DNA from 2 places in the Paenibacillus sp. YAE3 genome. Region 2 is predicted to be linked to the other one. Evidence: predicted binding sites of a transcription regulator. Region 2 holds the regulator's gene; the other holds the start of a gene.

Region 1 (10,041 bases), on a different contig from region 2:
ATGTCGCTTTGGCCCATGTACTCGGCTACGTTTTCAGGCTTCACGCTGCCGCCGTACTGGATGCGAACCTTGTTCGCCACGTCTTCTCCGTACAGTCCCTTCACCAGGTCGCGGATGTAGGAGATGACTTCGTTGGCGTCCTGCGCTGTCGAAGATTTTCCTGTTCCGATCGCCCAGATCGGTTCATATGCAATTACGGCTTGAGCCGCTTGATCAGCGGACAGTCCTTGGAACGCCGCTTCGGTTTGCACCTTGCAGACATCCTTCGTTTGTCCGGCTTCACGCTCTTCGAGCTTTTCGCCCACGCAAACGATTGGCGTCAAGCCGTGGCGGAATGCAGCGTGCATTTTTTTGTTGACGGTCTCGTCGGTTTCGGCAAAATAAGCGCGGCGCTCGGAGTGGCCGATGATGACATAGTCCACGCCAAGCTCCTTCAGCATTTCGCCGCTGATTTCGCCGGTAAATGCGCCGTTGTCTTCAAAATGCAGGTTTTGGGCGCCGATTTTGATGGACGTGCCTTTTACGGCCTCAACCAGTGCCGGAAGGTTGGTGAACGGTGCGCAGATGACGCTTTCCACGCCTTCCACTTCCGCTTTGCCCTTCACTTCTTCGATGAATGCTTTGGCTTCCGGAACGGTCTTGAACATTTTCCAGTTGCCTGCAATGATTGGTGTTCTCACTTGCTTCAACTCCTTCTTCGGAAATCCTTACGGCTGTACCCGCCCGGATTATTTATCGTTCAGAGCCACGACGCCAGGGAGCGCCTTGCCTTCCATGAATTCCAGCGAAGCGCCGCCGCCTGTGGAGATGTGGTCCATTTTGTCCGCCAGATGGAATTTCTCCGCCGCTGCCGCGGAATCGCCGCCGCCGATGATCGTGTAACCTTCGGTTTGGGCGCAAGCTTCGGCCACTTCACGCGTACCATTGGAGAATGGATCGATTTCGAATACGCCCATCGGTCCGTTCCATACGACAAGCTTGGAGTTTTTAATGATTTCGGCATACTTAGCGCGTGTTTTCGGTCCGATGTCCACGCCTTCCCATTTTTCAGGGATGTTGCCCACTTCCACGATATTCACGTTCGCGTTTGCGCTGAAATCGTCCGCGATGACGATATCGACCGGAAGCAGGAAGTTTTTGCCGAGATCCTTCGCTTTTTGGATAAATCCGAGCGCTACATCCAGCTTCTCATTATCGCACAAAGACATGCCGATTTCATACCCTTGCGCTTTCATGAAGGTATAGGACAGGCCTCCGCCGATCAGCACGTTGTCCGCGATGTTCAGCAGGTTGTTGATCACGTCGATTTTGTCTTTGACTTTCGATCCGCCGATGATGGCCGTGAAAGGACGCTCCGGATTCGACAAAGCTTTGCCGAGCACGCTCAGTTCTTTTTCCATGAGCAGACCGGATACGGCCGGCAGGTAATGCGCGATGCCTTCCGTGGAAGCATGGGCGCGGTGAGCGGCGCCGAATGCGTCGTTGACGAACAGGTCGGCCAGTTCGGCGAACTGTTTAGCCAGCTCCGGATCGTTTTTCTCTTCCCCAGGATAGAAACGCACGTTTTCGAGCAAAAGCACGTCTCCGTCATTCAGTTTCGCGATTTCGGCTTTAACGGCTTCGCCTACGGCCTCATCCACTTTCACGACCGGTTTGCCGAGCAGTTCGGACAGGCGTTCCGCTGCAGGCGTCAGACGCAGGGAATCGACGAATTCACCTTTTGGACGGCCCATATGGCTTGCCAAAATCACTTTCGCGCCGCGCTCGGTCAAATATTTGATCGTTGGCAGCGTTTCGCGGATCCGCGTGTCGTCCGTAATTTTTCCGTCTTCCAAAGGCACATTGAAGTCCACGCGCACGAATACGCGTTTGCCGCTTACTTCCACATCACGTACAGACTTTTTGTTCATGGTTCGTTCCTCCGTACCCATTTTTTGTTTTTATTCAGGAATTACAGGGGACAAGCTCGTTCGTTTACGGGATTTTTTCAATCCTCTTGTTTTATCTATCCAAACTCTCCATCTGTCTCTATCCAAATCGGATGTATGCTTGTATCCTCTTCAATTCGAAAAATCAGCGGACATCCGAAAGGCGGCTTCCGATCGGATGGCCGCATTCAATTTACAAAGAGCGGAAACAAAGGTTCTGTTTCCGCTCCGTATATTCCGCTTGACCGGCTATTCTTACTTGGCCAGTTTCGCGAAGTATGCCAATGTGCGAACCAATTGAGCCGTGTAGGACATTTCGTTGTCGTACCAAGCAACGGTTTTTACCAGCTGTTGGTCGCCTACAGTCAGCACTTTGGTTTGAGTTGCGTCGAAGAGCGAACCGAACGTGATGCCTTTGATGTCGGAAGATACGATTTCGTCTTCGGTGTAGCCGTAAGTTTCTGGGTCGGATGCTTCTTTCATGGCTGCGTTGACTTCATCAGCCGTTACTTTCTTGTTCAGAACCGTAACGAGCTCAGTCAGGGAACCTGTTGGTACAGGCACGCGTTGAGCGGCGCCGTCCAGTTTGCCTTGCAGCTCAGGAAGCACCAGGCCGATTGCTTTTGCAGCGCCAGTGGAGTTAGGAATGATGTTCTCGGCAGCGGCGCGAGCGCGGCGGAAGTCGCCTTTTGGATGCGGAGCGTCCAGCGTGTTTTGGTCGCCTGTGTAAGCGTGGATCGTCGTCATCAGGCCGGATACGATGCCGAACTTGTCGTTGAGCGTTTTAGCCATTGGAGCCAGGCAGTTCGTTGTGCAGGAAGCGCCGGAGATAACCGTTTCGGTTCCGTCCAGTGTTTCATGGTTTACGTTGTAAACGATCGTTTTCATGTCGCCTGTCGCAGGAGCGGAGATTACGACTTTTTTCGCTCCGCCTTTCAGGTGAAGCTCGGCTTTTTCTTTCGTCGTGAAGAAACCTGTGCACTCCAGAACGATGTCAACGCCAAGCTCGCCCCAAGGAAGTTCTTCAGGGTTGCGGTTCGCAAGAACTTTGACTTCTTTGCCGTTTACTTTGAAGTAACCGTCATGAACTTCGATGTCCCCGTCGAATTTGCCTTGCGTCGTATCATATTTAAGCAAATGAGCCAACATTTTAGCATCAGTCAAGTCGTTGATTGCTACAACTTCGATGCCTTCCACATTTTGAATGCGGCGGAATGCGAGTCGTCCGATACGTCCAAAACCGTTAATGCCTACTTTTACACTCATTGAATAGTCCTCCCAAAGTTTCTTATTTTGTGAATGTTTGTCATGCCGGCAAGCCGGAAGGCAACATTCATGATTTATTCAAAACAGGCAATTGCGCCTGTGTTGATAACGGGGTTAATGCCCTTCCTTGCCTTGTTCGTCGATCTGCCTGCAGATTTCGACCGCCGCCGCCTCATCCGTCACGAGAATGTCCTCGTGGCCGAACCTCAGCACGGAATGGATGGCCGTCGCTTTGTCTTTCCCGCCGGCAATGCCGATCACGATCTCCGTCCGGATAATGTCCTCCAGCCGGAGGCCCAGCGTAATCATGCGATGAACCACTTCGCCTTGCTCGTTAAAATAATAGCCGAAAGACTCCGCTACCGCGCCTTCCCGCTGAATCTCCTCCGCTGCGGCCGGATCCAGCCTTCTTCTCCGGGTCATCTCCATCGCGTCGCCGATGCCGTGCATGATGATGCGGCACCTGCGGATTACGTCCACGATTTCCTGGATATTGCGGTCCTGCACAAGCGATTGGTAAGCATCGTCGCTCAGCAGATCGGGGACATGCAGCAGCCGGTATTGGGCGCCTACGCGTTTGGCCATGGTCGAAGCGATCGTATTCGCCTGAAACTCCACGCTTTCGCCAAGTCCGCCCCTCGCCGGAACGAACCAGCTGTTTTTCATCGAGACGGAAGCATGCGGATTGAGTTCCTCCGCCACCGCGGCCAGCGTGGAACCTCCCGTGACGGCAATCGTGTCTTCCTGATTCATGACGCCGAGCAGCGCCTTCGCCCCTTCGCGGCCGAGATCGCGCTTCGTCAGCGGCGATGCTTCGCAATCCCCCGGCACGACGACGACCTTCCTCAGGCCGTATGTACGGCGGATTTTCTCGCTCAGCTCGTTCAGTCCGAACAGTTCCTTGGCCATCGGGCCCATCTCTTCCAGCAGCCTTCGCCCAGCTTCGCTGATCCTCATGCCGGAGCTTTCGATTTCGATAAGCCCCTGGGCTTTCAATAGATCCGTCTCGGCGCGCAGCACCCGCTCCGTCATATGCAGCGAGGCCGCCAGCGTACGCCGGCCGATCAGCTCCGAGAGCATGATCTGATGGAGAATGTTGTACCTTGTCTTGAGCACGTCCATGAGATCAGGCAGAAGCTGCTTTTGTATCTCTAATATTTTCCGCATTTGCTCTCCACTCCTGCAACTTCAACTTCCGTCTCTCCTGCTCCCTGGCCCTAAAACGTCCCACGGTAACGATTTAAGTCCCACTTATATTCTACTCAATTTCACCCCTTGTTGCAAGTAGTCCACCGTCTATCCTTCACATTATTCTTTCCTCTTATACAGGCGTTTGCGGGCTATTTTTCACGGTTTCAAAACATCCGCTTGCAATTCCGCAAAATTTATCATATAATAACTCTTGCTGTACGGAATATATGAGGCTGCGGCCTTCCGGAAATCCGATTGAAGCAGCATTTGAAATATGCGCCCGTGGTCCAATGGATATGACGCAGGCCTCCGGAGCCTGAGATCGAGGTTCAATTCCTCGCGGGCGCGCCATTTTATTTTTTAATGAAAAGCATCTACCATATGATTAACCTCAACAACCAAAGCCAATCATGGCTATTTTTTTTGCCCTGAGTTTGACTTTCTTTGACTTTTTGTTCGAAATTGTTTATCATGTGGTTAATACGGTAAGAGTAAGTATAGAATCATCGATAGTTGATCCAAGGACGCTGCAAACATTCAAGGATCGCGTTCGACCGGGAGCGGCATGGACCCGATGGTCCGGCCCGTTGCTTTCCCCGTTGCCCGGCGGTCCGGGACGAAATGTTGCAGCATCCGCATATCCATCTATATAGGGAGGTTTTCCACGTGAGTTATATACCTATGGTCGTTGAACAAAGCAACCGCGGCGAACGCGCCTACGACATCTATTCCCGCCTTTTGAAAGACCGCATCATTTTCCTGGGATCCGATGTCAACGACGTGGTAGCCAATTCGATCATTGCCCAGCTGCTTTTCCTGGCTGCCGAAGACCCTGACAAAGACATCCACCTCTACATCAACAGCCCAGGCGGTTCCATCACGGCCGGCATGGCGATTTTCGATACGATGCAATACATCAAGCCGGATGTGTCCACCATCTGCGTGGGCCTGGCCGCTTCCATGGGCGCGTTCCTGCTGAATGCAGGCGCCAAAGGCAAACGCTACGCGCTGCCGAACAGCGAGATCATGATTCACCAGCCTTTGGGCGGTGCCCAAGGACAAGCAACGGATATCGAAATCCGCGCCCGCCGCATTTTGAAAATGCGCGACACGCTGAACCGTATCCTGGCCGAACGTACAGGCCAACCGCTGGAGCGCATCGAACGCGACACCGACCGCGACTACTTCATGAGCGCGCAGGATGCAGCTGAATACGGCATTATCGATAAAGTGCTTGAGCATCCTCCGGTCAAAAGCGTCTAAACACCATATCTAGATGCAGGACGCCAAGGGCTCCCGAAAAGATCTTTTTTTGATCTTTCGGGAGCCCTTTTTTGCCGCGCCCTGCCGCCGATTCTACCTGTTCTAGCGCAACCGCTCTCATAGGGAATTCGTCATTTGTCCATTGACGAACCCAATATATTGATGTAAAATTCAATTTACCAACTACATATTGATCCCAAACATCATATATAACCTATTACGACTTGCATTCGCCTAAGGACGCAGCGTCGTTTTTTTTGCAAAGATTCGGTAGGAGTGATAGAGTATGCTGGTTGTCTACGATTCCAAGACAGGGAATGTCAGACGTTTCATAAACAAGCTGAATATGCGGAGCGTGTCGATCGCCGAAAAGGATGAAATCGACGAGCCTTACGTGCTCGTGACATACACGACCGGTTTCGGGCAGGTCCCCGAGAAGGTAAAATCGTTCCTGTCCCGCAACAGCAAAATGCTGCGTGGCGTATCGGCCAGCGGGAACCGGAACTGGGGCCCCCGCTTCGCCAAAAGCGCGGACGCGATCTCCGAAATGTACGATGTGCCGATCCTCACGAAATTCGAGCTGTCGGGAACAACGCAGGATATAGAAACTTTTGTTGAAAGGGTGCGGACTATTGAAGCATATTGAATTGAACAACGAATTGATGCAGCGGGGGGCTGACGGTTATTTCCAGCTTTCCAAGGATAAAGAAGCGGTCGCAGCCTTTATGGAAGAAGTCGAGAAGGACACGATGAAGTTCGGTTCCCTCCGGGAAAAACTCGACTACCTGATCCAAAACGACTATTACGAAAACGTGTTTGAAAAATACACGTACGAAGAAGTCGAATCCGTGTTTAACCTGACGGCAAGCAGCGACTTCCAGTTCCAGTCCTACATGGCGATCTCGAAGTTCTACAAGGACTACGCGATGAAGACGAACGACAAAACGATGTACCTCGAGCAGTATCCGGACCGGGTGGCCATCGTGGCCCTGCATCTGGGAGACGGGGACATCGGGAAGGCGCTGCGGATCGCGGAAGCCATGATCGACCAGCGCTTGCAGCCGGCGACGCCGACCTTCCTGAACGCGGGCAAAAGCCGCCGCGGCGAGCTGGTCTCCTGTTTCCTTCTGGAAATGGACGACTCCCTCAACTCGATCAACTACGTGCTCGGAACCTGCATGCAGCTGTCCAAAATCGGCGGCGGCGTGGCGGTGAACCTCTCGAAGCTTCGCGGACGCGGAGAACCGATCAAAGGGGTAGCCGGAGCGGCTAAAGGCATCATGCCCGTGCTCAAACTCATGGAGGATGCCTTTTCTTATGCCGACCAGATGGGCCAACGCAAAGGATCGGGCGCCGGATACTACAACATTTTCGGCTGGGACGTCATCGAATTCCTGGATTCGAAAAAAATCAACGCCGACGAAAAACTGAGAATCAAAACGTTGTCCATCGGACTCATCATTCCGAACAAATTTTATGAGCTTGCCGCTCAAAACAAGCCCCTCGTCGTATTCGGTCCATATTCCGTCTACAAAGCCTACGGCAAACATTTGGACGACCTTGACATGGACGAGATGTACGAGGAGCTGCTTGCCAACGACCAAGTCACCAAAAAAACGGTGATGAGCGCGCGCGACATGCTGACGAAAATCGCTTCCACCCAGCTGGAATCCGGTTATCCTTACATCGTGAACAAAACGAACGCCAACCGCGTGCATGCGCTGAAGGATATCGGCCAGATCAAAATGTCCAACCTGTGCACGGAGATCTTCCAGCTGCAGGAGACGTCGGAAATCAACGACTACGGCATCGAAGACATCATCCGCCGCGACATCAGCTGCAACCTGGCGTCCCTGAACATCGTCAACGTGATGGAACAGCGCAAGGTGAAGGATTCCGTCCATGTCGGCATCGAAGCCTTGACGGTGGTCAGCGACCTGTCCAAGATCGAAAACGCCCCAGGCGTACAGCGCGCGAACAGCGAGCTGCATTCCGTCGGACTCGGAGCCATGAATTTGAACGGTTACCTTGCGAAAAACAAAATCGCCTACGAAAGCGCGGAAGCCAGAGAGTTCGCCAGCACGTTTTTCATGATGATGAACTTCTACTCCATCGAAAAAAGCATGGAGATCGCCCGCGACCGCGGCGTTACGTTCAAGGATTTCGAAAAATCCGAATACGCCAAAGGCACGTACTTCGACAAGTATCTCGAGACGGACTTCCGTCCGACGTCTGAACGCGTTCAGAAGCTGTTTGAAGGCATCGAAATCCCAACTCCAGAGGATTGGGCCCGCCTGAAGGAGCAAGTGCAAAAACACGGCTTGTACCATGCCTACCGTTTGGCAATTGCGCCGACGCAAAGCATTTCGTACATCCAAAACGCCACGTCCAGCGTCATGCCGATCGTCGAACACATCGAAACGCGTACATACGCAAATTCGACGACCTACTATCCGATGCCGTTCCTGAGCGCGGAGACGCAGTGGTACTACAAATCGGCCTACAACATCGACCAGTTCCGCCTGATCGACATGATCGCCGCGATTCAGCAGCACGTGGATCAAGGCATTTCGACCGTACTTCATGTCAACAGCACCGTGTCGACCCGCGAGCTGTCCCGTTTTTACGTATACGCCGCCCAGAAGGGGCTCAAATCGCTTTATTACACCCGGACGAAAAAGCTGTCCATCGAAGAGTGCACAAGCTGCGCAGTCTAAAAAATTGATCATACGGCAAGGCAATCGCAGGGACCTCGGGTCCCTCGTTGCCTTCTTAATATAAAGGAGCTATCGCCTAATGAAAGCAGTAAACTGGAACCGGCCGGACGACGATTTTACGTTGATGTTCTGGCAGCAAAACATTATGCAGTTCTGGACCGACGACGAAATCCCCCTGTCCGACGACAAAATGGACTGGATCAAAATGACGGACGACGAGCGTACGGTCTACAAGCATGTCCTCGGCGGCTTGACGCTGCTTGACACGCTGCAGGGCGGCGTAGGCATGCCGAAGATCCTGGAGCATGTCGAAGGGCTGCAGCGCAAGGCTGTACTCGGCTTCATGTCCATGATGGAGCAGATCCATGCCAAATCCTACAGCAGCATTTTCACGACGCTCGCCTCGACGGAGGAAATCGACGCGATTTTCCGCTGGGTCGAAGAAAACGAGCAGCTGCAGTTCAAAGCGAAGCAAATCGAGTCCTGGTACAAAAACATCAACTCCGATCAGGACCTGTACCGGGCCATGGCCGCTTCGGTTTTCCTGGAAAGCTACCTGTTCTACAGCGGCTTCTTCTATCCGCTCTATCTCGCCGGCCAAGGCAAAATGACGAGCAGCGGCGAAATCATTGACCTCATCATCCGGGACGAGAGCATACACGGCCTGTACGTCGGCCTGCTCGCCCAAGAGCTGTTCCAGACGTTTACCCCTGAGGAACAAGCTCAGCTGCAAAAAGAGCTGTATGAGCTGCTGGAGACGCTGTATCAGAACGAGGTCGTCTACACCGATGCATTGTACGCTCCGATCGGTTTGCAGGAGGAAGTCAAAACCTACGTCCGCTATAACGCCAACAAAGCGCTGATGAACCTCGGCTTCGAGCCTCATTTCCCTGAAGAGCCGATCAACCCGATCGTGTTTAACGGCATCAGCACGCATACGAAGCAGCACGACTTTTTCTCGAAAAAAGGCAACGGCTACGTGCGCGCGATCAACATCGAACCGCTGTCCGACGAGGACTTCATTTTTAACGTATAATTCCAATAACGAAAGCCCGCTATGCTATGCATAGCGGGCTTTTTTTAATCTATAAGAGTTAACTTTCACGACGGTCACACGTATTCAACAAAGCGGGAAGGGATATTACCCTATGCCGCTTTTTCCCGAAACTCTAAACCGTTATTTAAACGCCGCGAACGGGTCGGTTCCTTTCGGAAGCAGCTCGCCGAAGCTGAAGGCATACGTCGGAAAACCTGCCGCGTAAGGCGCGATTTCGTACTGCTGGTAGAAGATTGCGAAACCTCCCTCTTTTAGATAGAAATCGGGTTGGTCCTTCAGGCCGGCGGTAACGTCGCTAAATGCCGTGTCCTTCGTTTTTTGCTTCAGCATGCGATCGAGTTTTTGCTTGTAATCCGGCGCGGCCTTCAGCAGATCGTCCAATCCGAGCTGTTTGCCGTCCTTCAGGGAGAAGGTCAGGCCTTCACGGAACGTGCCGCCGTGCGCGCCGCCCGTGTAGCCGTATTGGTCCGTGACGATGCTCAGCACTCCCTCGCGGTTAAACGTTACCGCAAAGTTTTGCACGAAGTCGTACGTGTGTTCGATCTTGCCGTCCCGATGGCTTGCCTGCTCCTCGCTGCTTTTTGCGAATTGCTCCGCTTTTTCCTTAAATACGGCATTG
Region 2 (10,041 bases):
CCACTGTTGATGAACAATCGACGGTGGTTTTTTTATTTACTGTGGATAAAGAATCGCGATTTATGATTTCACAGTGGATAAGGCACCAATATTCCGGTTTTCACGCGGATTTCATGCACATATTCCCGATTGCGCTGTGGATGATCCGTAACGCATTTGGGCCATCCACAGAAAAAGCGACAATACCGATCTTTTATTTTCATTTTGTGCACATACTTATCCCACTCGCACACACCCCATCTGCTTGTCCTTAAAATTTCGTCCACAAATTCACAAATTCATCCCCATCATTCACAGGTTTTGTTCTAATTTATGCTTAAAAGCCCCGCCGCCGTCTTTAGAATTCCTAATCTTGTGGGTAATTCATTGACTTTGCCAGGCCTGTTTGACATACTCGATGTGTAATCCACAGAAAGTGCAATTGCTTTATTTGATTTATCGTTTTACGAATACATAGCGAGGTGAAACGGGATGGAGATCAGGACATTAAAACCGGAAGAATTCGATGCCGCGATAGAGCTGGGCGAATACGCCTTTCAATACCGGATGACCGCGGAGGCGAAGGAGAAAGCCAGGAAACGATTCAAGCCCGAAAATACATGGGGCATGTTTGATGAAGAGGGGCGTCTAAGCGCCAAGCTGGGTCTGCTCAACGTGGACATTTTCGTCAACGGCAAAAAAATGCCGATGTCCGGGGTAGCCGGCGTGGCCACATGGCCCGAATACCGGAGGCAGGGTTTGGTGAAGCAGTTGCTTACCCATTCGCTGCAAGTGATGAACGAATCCGGAAAGCTGATCTCTATGCTGCATCCGTTTTCGTTTGCGTTTTACCGTAAATTCGGCTGGGAAATGTTCAGCGATTTTAAAAAATACGTCATTCCTACGGAAAAACTGCCCGCCAAACAAGTTACGGAGGGCACCGTTCGCCGCGGCGTGACGGATATCTCGGTTTTAAACCGTGTCTATGAAGCTTACGCCAGCCGTTACAACGGCATGATGGTTCGGGATGAAGACCGCTGGAAGCATGCCATCCTGAACGACGAAGAGGACCAAACGGCCGTATATTACGATTCAGCGGGCGAACCGCAAGGTTTCCTCTTATATAAAGTCCAGAAGCAAGAAATGCAGGTGTACGAGTTTATTTACCTGACGGAAGAAGCCAGACAGGCGTTATGGACGTTTATCGGCAATCACGATTCCATGATCAAGCAAACCGTGCTCGATCAGATGCCGGTGGATGACGGTTTGACATATATGCTGGCGGATCCGCGAATTACGCAGGAAATCGTTCCGTTCGGGATGGCCCGGATCGTGAACGTTCCCGGCTTCATTGAGGCATATGCCTTCCAAAACGACGGAAAGGAGCAGGCATGGACGGTTCAGATTCAGGACCCTTACGCCCCTTGGAACGAAGGAAAGTGGAAAATCGCGTTGTCTCCGGAGGGAACAGCAGCCGTAACGGCCGCAGATCCGGCGGAACCCGTACAGCTAAGCTTGGATATCCAGACGTTGACTGCGATGATGCTCGGTTACAAACGTCCCGGCGAGTTGTTGAACATGGGAAGGTTGGCGGGGGAGCCGGAAGCAGTAGCATACTTAGAACGGGTGATCCCCATTGGCCGAACCTTTTTGTTGGACTTTTTCTAAAATATTTTCGGGCCGCCGGATGCTTGACTCTCCTGCATGAATGCAGGGGAGTTTTTTATTCCCGAAATGAGGCATAAAAGCACGGAAACAAGGGACGGTTGCCTGTCTTTAAAGCAATTCGCACGAAATGCGATATTCTTGTACGCTTATAGGGATGGAATAAAGCAAAAAGGTCAAAAATGATAAAAGATGCTGGGAAAGGCAAAACGGCGTAACATACCGCTTGCGGAGCAATTTTACGGGCGCCCCTTGGCAAAATGCGAGAATGTGTTATAATATAGTCAAAGAAAGTCAAAGTCAATTATTGATCAAACATGCATATACTGTTGGAATCCTACAGTTTATGTATGATCCGAATGGTCTGAAGTTACACTAACCATGCGCTGCTGAAGACCCTGCCGGTCCGTTGCGGCTTGTGGGGTTACGGTTCGCATGACGGCTCATTGGTTAATGTCCATAGTAAATACCGGGATCATCGGCCGCGAATATGGGGTAACTCGGCTTGGCTTTCTGCAAGCAATACGCGGATTTTGCGCGAAGTCTGGAACCGGGCGGAAGCAAAATCCTGAACCAAGTGGAGGATGAACGATGCGTAATATCTCTGATGTTATTGAACAATATCTGAAGAGTATTTTGCATGAGAGTCCCAACGGTTTGATCGAAATACAGCGTAATGATTTGGCGGACCATTTTTCTTGCGTGCCTTCCCAAATCAATTATGTCATAAGCACCCGCTTTACGCTGGAAAAAGGTTATCTCGTGGAAAGCAAGCGCGGAGGCGGCGGATACATCCGGATTCGGCGCATCGATCTTCCGCAATATTCGGCGCTTCATACTCATCTGCATCAGACGATTGGCGATACCATCGACCAGACGGTCGCGGAAGGGCTCATCTACCAGCTGGAGGAGGCCCGGGTTCTCACCAAACGTGAAGCGAACATGATGCGGGCGGCCGTTTCCAGGGAGGCTTTGATGGTCAAACTTCCGTACAGGGATGAATTACGTGCAAGATTGATGAAGGCGATGCTGATTTCTTTGTTAGGCAAATAAGTCTACAGGGAAAAGGAGGTACAGCAATATGTTATGCCAAGAATGCGGTAAAAGACCCGCGACGCTGCATTTCACCAAAATCGTAAACGGCGAAAAAAATGAATTTCACATTTGCGAAACTTGCGCAAGGGAAAGAGGAGAGATGCTTCCCGGTACCTCGGGAGGGTTCTCCATACACAGCTTGCTATCGGGGCTGCTCGATTTTGAAACCGCGGGCAAAGGGATGGCCAGCAGCGTCAAAACCCCCCAATCCCTGCGGTGCGAGGAATGCGGAATGACGTATACCCAGTTCAGCAAAATTGGCCGGTTCGGCTGCAGCTCCTGTTATAAATATTTTGGCGACCGCCTCGATCCTTTGTTCAAAAGGGTGCACGGGAACACCGTCCACGTCGGTAAAGTACCGAAAAGAAGCGGCAGCAGGATTCAATTGAAACGTCAAATCGACGATTTGAAGCTCGAGCTTCAGCGGCGTATCCAACAGGAGGAATTCGAGGAAGCCGCCCAGCTTCGGGATCGAATCAGAACGCTTGAAAAAGAAATGTCAGGACAGTAAAGTATTCGCTTAAGGAGGAATGCGTGATGCCCAATCTCCGGTTTACCGAGAAAGCGCTGAGCGAATGGATGCGGGGGACGGCAAGCGACTCCGACATCGTAATCAGCAGCCGGGTACGGATCGCACGGAACCTGCAGCACATGCCTTTTCCCCTTTTGGCCACGCGCCAGCAGTCGGAGGAAGTGCTCAATCGTCTGGCCCAAGTGGCGGAGACTCCGAATCTCAAGTCTTTAGGGACGTTTTATACCGTCAAGCTGGATGAAATCGAGCCGATCGACAAAAGGGTGCTGGTCGAAAAGCACTTGATCAGCCCAAGCCTCGCAAGCGAGTCCCAAAATGGAGCCGTCATGATCAGCGAGGACGAATCGGTCAGCATTATGATTAACGAAGAGGACCATCTTCGCATCCAATGTCTGTACCCGGGCTTCCAGGTCCGCGAAGCTTGGGAAAAAGCGACCGCCATCGACGACCTGTTCGAAGCCGAGGTGGATTACGCTTTTGACGATAAGCGCGGCTACCTGACCAGCTGTCCGACCAATGTGGGAACAGGACTCCGGGCATCGGTGATGATGCATCTGCCGGCCCTGGTGATGACGCAGCAGATTAACCGGATTTTGTCCGCGGTCTCGCAAGTCGGCCTGACCGTAAGAGGAATTTACGGGGAAGGCAGCGAAGCAATAGGTAACCTGTTTCAAATCTCCAACCAGATCACGCTCGGGCAAACCGAATACGAAATCATCGATAACCTGCACAGCGTCGTATTGCAGATCATCGAGCACGAAAAAAACGCGCGGGCACGCCTCATGAACGATTCGCGACTGCGCATTACGGACCGGATCAAACGGTCTTACGGTATTTTGTCGTATGCGGAGGTCATGGATTCCAAGGAGGCCGGGCAGCGGTTATCGGACGTGCGTCTGGGGATTGACCTGGGGATCGTGCAGGGACCTTCCATTCCGGTGATGAACGAACTGAACGTCATGACGCAGCCGGGTTTTTTGCAAAAAAAATACGGCCACGACATGAACAGCGAGGAACGCGACATTTACCGGGCAAGGTTGATTCGCGAGACTCTGGCGAAAGCCTGAGCCGAAGTTTTAGACTGTAAGCAAACGAGAATTCGATGGAAACGAGAATGCAAAAATTCTTGAAATCATATTTCAAACTCATGGAGGTGCAGGAGAATGATGTTCGGAAGATTTACGGAACGCGCTCAGAAAGTGCTGGCACTCGCTCAGGAGGAAGCCGTCCGTTTAGGACACAACAACATCGGTACGGAGCATATTTTGCTTGGGCTGATTCGCGAGGGTGACGGCATTGCCGCGAAGGCATTGATCGGGCTAGGACTCGGACTCGAAAAAATCCAGGATGAAGTGGAAACGCTCATCGGCAGAGGTCAGGAGCAGCCGACCAATATCGCCTACACTCCGCGCGCCAAAAAAGTCATCGAGCTGTCCATGGACGAAGCCCGCAAGCTGGGACACACCTACGTGGGTACGGAGCATATCCTGCTCGGACTGATCCGCGAAGGGGAAGGCGTCGCGGCCCGCGTATTGAACAATTTGGGCATCAGCCTGAACAAAGCGCGCCAGCAAGTGCTGCAGCTGCTTGGCAGCAGCGAGGCCGTATCCAGCCACCACGGCTCCCAGGCCAACGTCAGCACGCCGACGCTGGATTCTCTGGCCCGTGACCTGACGGCCATTGCCAAAGAGGGCAACCTGGATCCGGTCATCGGACGGAGCAACGAAATCGAGCGCGTTATTCAAGTGCTCAGCCGCCGTACCAAAAACAACCCGGTACTGATCGGCGAGCCCGGGGTAGGTAAAACCGCGATCGCGGAAGGACTCGCCCAAAAAATCATCAACAACGAAATTCCGGAAACGCTGCGCGACAAACGCGTCATGACCCTCGATATGGGTTCGGTCGTGGCCGGCACCAAATACCGCGGCGAATTCGAAGACCGCCTGAAAAAAATCATGGATGAAATCCGCCAAGCCGGCAATATCATCCTGTTCATCGACGAGCTGCACACGCTGATCGGCGCAGGCGGAGCGGAAGGCGCAATCGACGCCTCGAACATTCTGAAGCCGTCGCTGGCCCGCGGCGAGCTGCAATGCATCGGCGCCACGACGCTTGACGAATACCGGAAATACATCGAAAAAGATGCCGCCTTGGAACGTCGCTTCCAGCCGATTACGGTGGATCAGCCTTCCCCGGAAGAAGCGATCCAAATCCTGTTCGGCCTGCGCGACCGTTACGAAGCCCATCACCGCGTGAAAATTACGGATGAAGCGATCGTGGAAGCCGTGAAGCTGTCCGACCGCTACATTTCCGATCGGTTCCTGCCGGATAAAGCGATCGACCTGATCGACGAGGCGGGTTCGAAAGTAAGGCTTCACACGTACACGATCCCGCCAAACCTGAAAGAGCTGGAAAGCCGTCTCGAAGACATCCGCAAGGAAAAGGATTCGGCGGTGCAGAGCCAGGAATTCGAAAAAGCGGCGGCGCTTCGCGATACCGAGCAAAAAATCCGCGAAGAGCTTGAAATCACCAAAAACCAATGGAAAGAAAAACAAGGCCGCACCGATTCCGAGGTAACGCCGGAGGATATCGCGCAAGTGGTATCCAGCTGGACCGGAATTCCGGTACGCAAGCTGAAGGAAGAAGAAACCGAACGCCTGCTGAACATGGAGAACATTCTCCATGAACGCGTCATCGGCCAGGAAGAGGCGGTCAAAGCCGTCAGCCGCGCCGTTCGCCGCTCCCGCGCCGGCCTGAAGGATCCGAAACGTCCGATCGGTTCGTTTATTTTCCTCGGTCCTACCGGCGTAGGTAAAACCGAGCTGGCACGCGCCCTTGCGGAAGCGATGTTCGGCGACGAAAATGCGGTCATCCGCATCGACATGTCCGAATACATGGAGAAACACTCCACGTCGAGACTGGTCGGAGCGCCTCCGGGATACGTCGGTTACGAGGAAGGCGGCCAGCTGACCGAGAAGGTTCGCCGCAAACCGTATTCCGTCGTGCTCCTCGACGAAATCGAAAAGGCGCATCCGGAAGTATTCAACATCCTGCTGCAGGTGCTTGAAGACGGACGCTTGACCGACTCCAAAGGCCGCGTGGTCGATTTCCGCAACACGCTGATCATTCTGACGTCCAACGTTGGGGCGGAAGCGATCAAACGGAACTCCACGCTCGGCTTTACGGCGGTCAACGATGCCGGCGCCGACTACAACAACATGAAAGACAAAGTCATGGGCGAGCTGAAGAAAAGCTTCCGTCCGGAGTTCCTGAACCGGATCGACGAAATCATCGTCTTCCACTCGCTGGAAGAGAAGCACATCGCCGAAATCGTTTCGCTGATGGCCGAAGAGCTCCGCAAACGGCTGCGCGAATACGACGTGGACTTTACGCTGACCGACAAGGCCAAAGCGTTCCTGGCGAAGGAAGGTTACGACCCTGCTTTCGGTGCCCGTCCGCTGCGCCGCGCGATTCAGAAGCATATCGAGGACCGTTTGTCCGAAGAGCTGCTGACCGGCAAGGTGGCCAAAGGCGACTCGCTGGTGATCGATGAGGAAAACGGCGAGTTGACGGTGAAAAAAGCGGATAACGTATCCGCAACGTCCGAAGCGTAATGAAAGCTACAGCTTAGTTTAATGAAAAGGATTGACCCGCTGCTGGTTTAGCGGCGGGCCAGTCCTTTTTTGCGTGATGGGATACTGGTGGAAGGATGCAAGCCATAAAACGGTTTCTCTATTCTTTATGTAAACTTTTTTCAAATACTTTACGATAAAACTTAATAAATGGTAAAATTATAATAATGCCAATTTTCTGAGTGATCGACAAATTTAGACAAAATCCATTACCTCTAAGGAGAGATCATGGCTAAAACGAAAACGAAATTTTATTGCACGGAATGCGGCTATGAGGCTGCCAAATGGTATGGCAAATGTCCGGGTTGTCAAGCTTGGAATACCATGATCGAAGAAACCGAAAGCGTCATTAAAACGCAGGGAATGAATTCTCCGCTCTTTCATAGTAAAGAAAAGGCGCTTTCGATCATAAATATAGAAAGCAGCAATGAAGCGCGCGTGCATACCGGCATCGGCGAGCTGAACCGCGTGCTCGGCGGAGGGATCGTGCCGGGGTCGCTCATTTTGGTCGGCGGCGATCCGGGGATCGGGAAGTCGACGCTGCTGCTGCAAACCTCGCATGCGTTGACCGTGTCAGGCCTGCGCGTCCTGTATATCTCCGGGGAGGAATCGGTACGCCAGACCAAACTTCGCGCCGACCGGCTCGGAGCTTTGTCTCCGGAGCTGTACGTGCTTTGCGAAACGAACATGGATCTGATCGAGGAAGCGATCAACAGCATTCAACCGCAGTTTCTCGTGATCGACTCCATCCAGACCGTATACATTCCGGAAGTGACGAGCGCTCCGGGCAGCGTGGCCCAGGTCAGGGAGTGCACGGCCCGGTTCATGCGCGTAGCCAAAGGCATGGGCATTGCAACCGTTCTTGTCGGGCATGTTACGAAGGAAGGGGCCATCGCGGGTCCGCGACTGCTTGAACATATGGTGGACTGCGTGCTCTATTTTGAAGGTGAACGGCATCATACGTACCGTTTGCTGCGCGCGGTGAAGAACCGCTTCGGGTCCACAAACGAGATCGGCATTTTCGAAATGAACGAATCCGGACTGGTGGAAGTGGAGAATCCGTCCGAACTGTTTCTGTCCGAACGTCCGCTTGGGGTGGCCGGCTCGACGGTGGTGGCCAGCATGGAAGGAACCCGGCCGGTTTTGGTCGAGCTCCAGGCGCTTGTATCCGCCACGCATTTTCCGTCGCCGCGGCGGATGTGCACGGGCGTCGACCATCACCGGATGGGGCTTATTATCGCCGTGCTGGAGAAACGGATGGGCATGTTCCTCCAGAACCAGGACGCCTATTTGAATGTAGCCGGAGGCGTGAAGCTGGATGAACCGGCGGTCGATTTGGCGATTGCTGTCAGCATCGCCTCCAGCTTTCGAGATATTCCGACAAAACCGTATGACGTGATGTTCGGCGAAGTAGGCTTGACCGGCGAAGTCCGGGCCGTCTCGCGCGCCGAGCAGCGGGTAAGGGAAGCCGAGAAGCTCGGCTTCAAACGGATCATCATGCCGGAAAAAAGCTTAAAGGGGTGGAAGCACCCCAAAGGAATCGAAATCATTGGCATCAATACCGTGGCAGATGCGCTAGCGGTCGCGTTAGATTAGGGGGCATAAGAGATGAAGGAACCGAGCCAATTGGATAAAATGAATGACCTGCTCAAGCTGGTTGCACCAGGCACCCCGTTTCGGGACGGCCTGGAAAACGTGCTGCGAGCCAAAACCGGCGGGTTGCTTGTCGTCGGCTACAGTCCGGAAGTGATGGAGGTGGTCGACGGCGGTTTTTCGATCAACTGCGATTTTTCGCCGAACTACCTATACGAGCTTGCCAAGATGGACGGAGCGATCATTTTGAGCGAGGACCTGAAGCGGATTCTGTACGCCAATACCCAGCTGATTCCGGATTCCTCCATTTCCTCGACCGAGACGGGCATCCGCCACCGTACCGCGGAGCGCGTCGCCAAGCAGACCGGAAAGCTGGTCGTGTCGATTTCGCAACGCCGCAACATTATCACTTTATATCAAGGCACGCTTCGATATGCGCTGAAGGAAATCGGCGTTATTCTGACGAAGGCGAACCAGGCGCTCCAAACGCTGGAAAAATACCGGGCGGTGCTGAACCAGTCGCTTACCAACCTCTCGGCATCGGAATTCGAAGAGCTGGTGACGGTACCGGAGGTCGTCAATGTCATTCAGCGGGTCGAAATGGTGCTGCGCATCAAAATGGAGATCAAGCGCTATATCAACGAGCTGGGCAACGAAGGCCGGTTGATCAGCATGCAGATGGAAGAGCTCGTCAGCAATATGGAAGAGGAAGCATGGCTTCTGTACAAGGATTACGCCCGCGAAGACAACGACGACAAAATCCGCGAGATGATATCCGGACTGAAGCGGGCTACCGACGATGAACTGCTGGATATCCATTACGTCATGCGGCTTCTTGGTTATCCGATCTCTGCGGCGAATTCGGAGGAATCGATCGCTCCGCGCGGATACCGCATCCTGAACAAAATTCCGCGGTTGCCGAACGTCATCATCCATAATTTGGTCGAGCGTTTCGGACGGCTGCCGCATATCATGATGGCAACCATTGAGGAATTGGATGAAGTGGATGGAATTGGCGAAGTCAGAGCCCGCAACATCAAGGAAGGTTTGAAGCGGTTGCAGGAGCAAGTGTTCATTGACAGACAAATTTAAATGCCATACAATCAAGTGATGATACGGGGGTACTAAAAAAATTCGAGGTGAAATAATGTTTACGAAATCAATTCCGAACATGTTTACGTTAGGTAACTTGTTTCTCGGAATGGTAGGAATTATGCTGGCCTTTGACAACAAATTCAGCTTGGCAGCCATCATGATCATTATTGCGATGCTTTGCGACGGATTGGACGGCCGGGTGGCCCGGGCGCTCAATGCACAAAGTGAATTCGGCAAGGAACTGGATTCTCTCTCGGATGTCATTTCTTTTGGAGTTGCACCCGCACTTATCATGTACGTTACTTCTTTTCATGGCATGCACCATGCGCTCATCTGGGCCGTGACGGCCATTTTCCCGATTTGCGGCGCTTTGCGCCTCGCAAGGTTTAACGTTCAATCCGGGATTCCGGGCTATTTCATTGGTTTGCCTATACCGGCTGCAGGTGGCGT

The links. The regulator CtsR, encoded in region 2, represses protease genes until heat stress. The targets are predictions, from matches to a motif close to ATGGTCAATAAAGGTCAAACA.
Region 1: clpP (ATP-dependent Clp endopeptidase proteolytic subunit ClpP) is a predicted target of CtsR. The motif match lies at 4,817-4,837, and genes of this name have one in related genera.

The regions. Positions count from the first base shown of each region.
Region 1 is NZ_BAAIYF010000015.1:85,351-95,391, forward strand. It holds gene tpiA (triose-phosphate isomerase) at 1-680, opposite strand, end outside; gene AC27KL_RS23955 (phosphoglycerate kinase) at 729-1,910, opposite strand; gene gap (type I glyceraldehyde-3-phosphate dehydrogenase) at 2,184-3,194, opposite strand; gene AC27KL_RS23965 (sugar-binding transcriptional regulator) at 3,309-4,361, opposite strand; tRNA gene AC27KL_RS23970 (tRNA-Arg) at 4,662-4,736, shown strand; gene clpP (ATP-dependent Clp endopeptidase proteolytic subunit ClpP) at 5,052-5,648, shown strand; gene nrdI (class Ib ribonucleoside-diphosphate reductase assembly flavoprotein NrdI) at 5,935-6,294, shown strand; gene nrdE (class 1b ribonucleoside-diphosphate reductase subunit alpha) at 6,281-8,365, shown strand; gene nrdF (class 1b ribonucleoside-diphosphate reductase subunit beta) at 8,445-9,401, shown strand; gene AC27KL_RS23995 (PdaC/SigV domain-containing protein) at 9,543-10,041, opposite strand, start outside.
Region 2 is NZ_BAAIYF010000021.1:54,833-64,873, reverse strand. It holds gene AC27KL_RS26885 (GNAT family N-acetyltransferase) at 472-1,647, shown strand; gene AC27KL_RS26880 (CtsR family transcriptional regulator) at 2,236-2,697, shown strand; gene mcsA (protein-arginine kinase activator protein McsA) at 2,726-3,250, shown strand; gene mcsB (protein-arginine kinase McsB) at 3,277-4,338, shown strand; gene clpC (ATP-dependent protease ATP-binding subunit ClpC) at 4,435-6,885, shown strand; gene radA (DNA repair protein RadA) at 7,132-8,499, shown strand; gene disA (DNA integrity scanning diadenylate cyclase DisA) at 8,512-9,588, shown strand; gene pssA (CDP-diacylglycerol--serine O-phosphatidyltransferase) at 9,644-10,041, shown strand, end outside.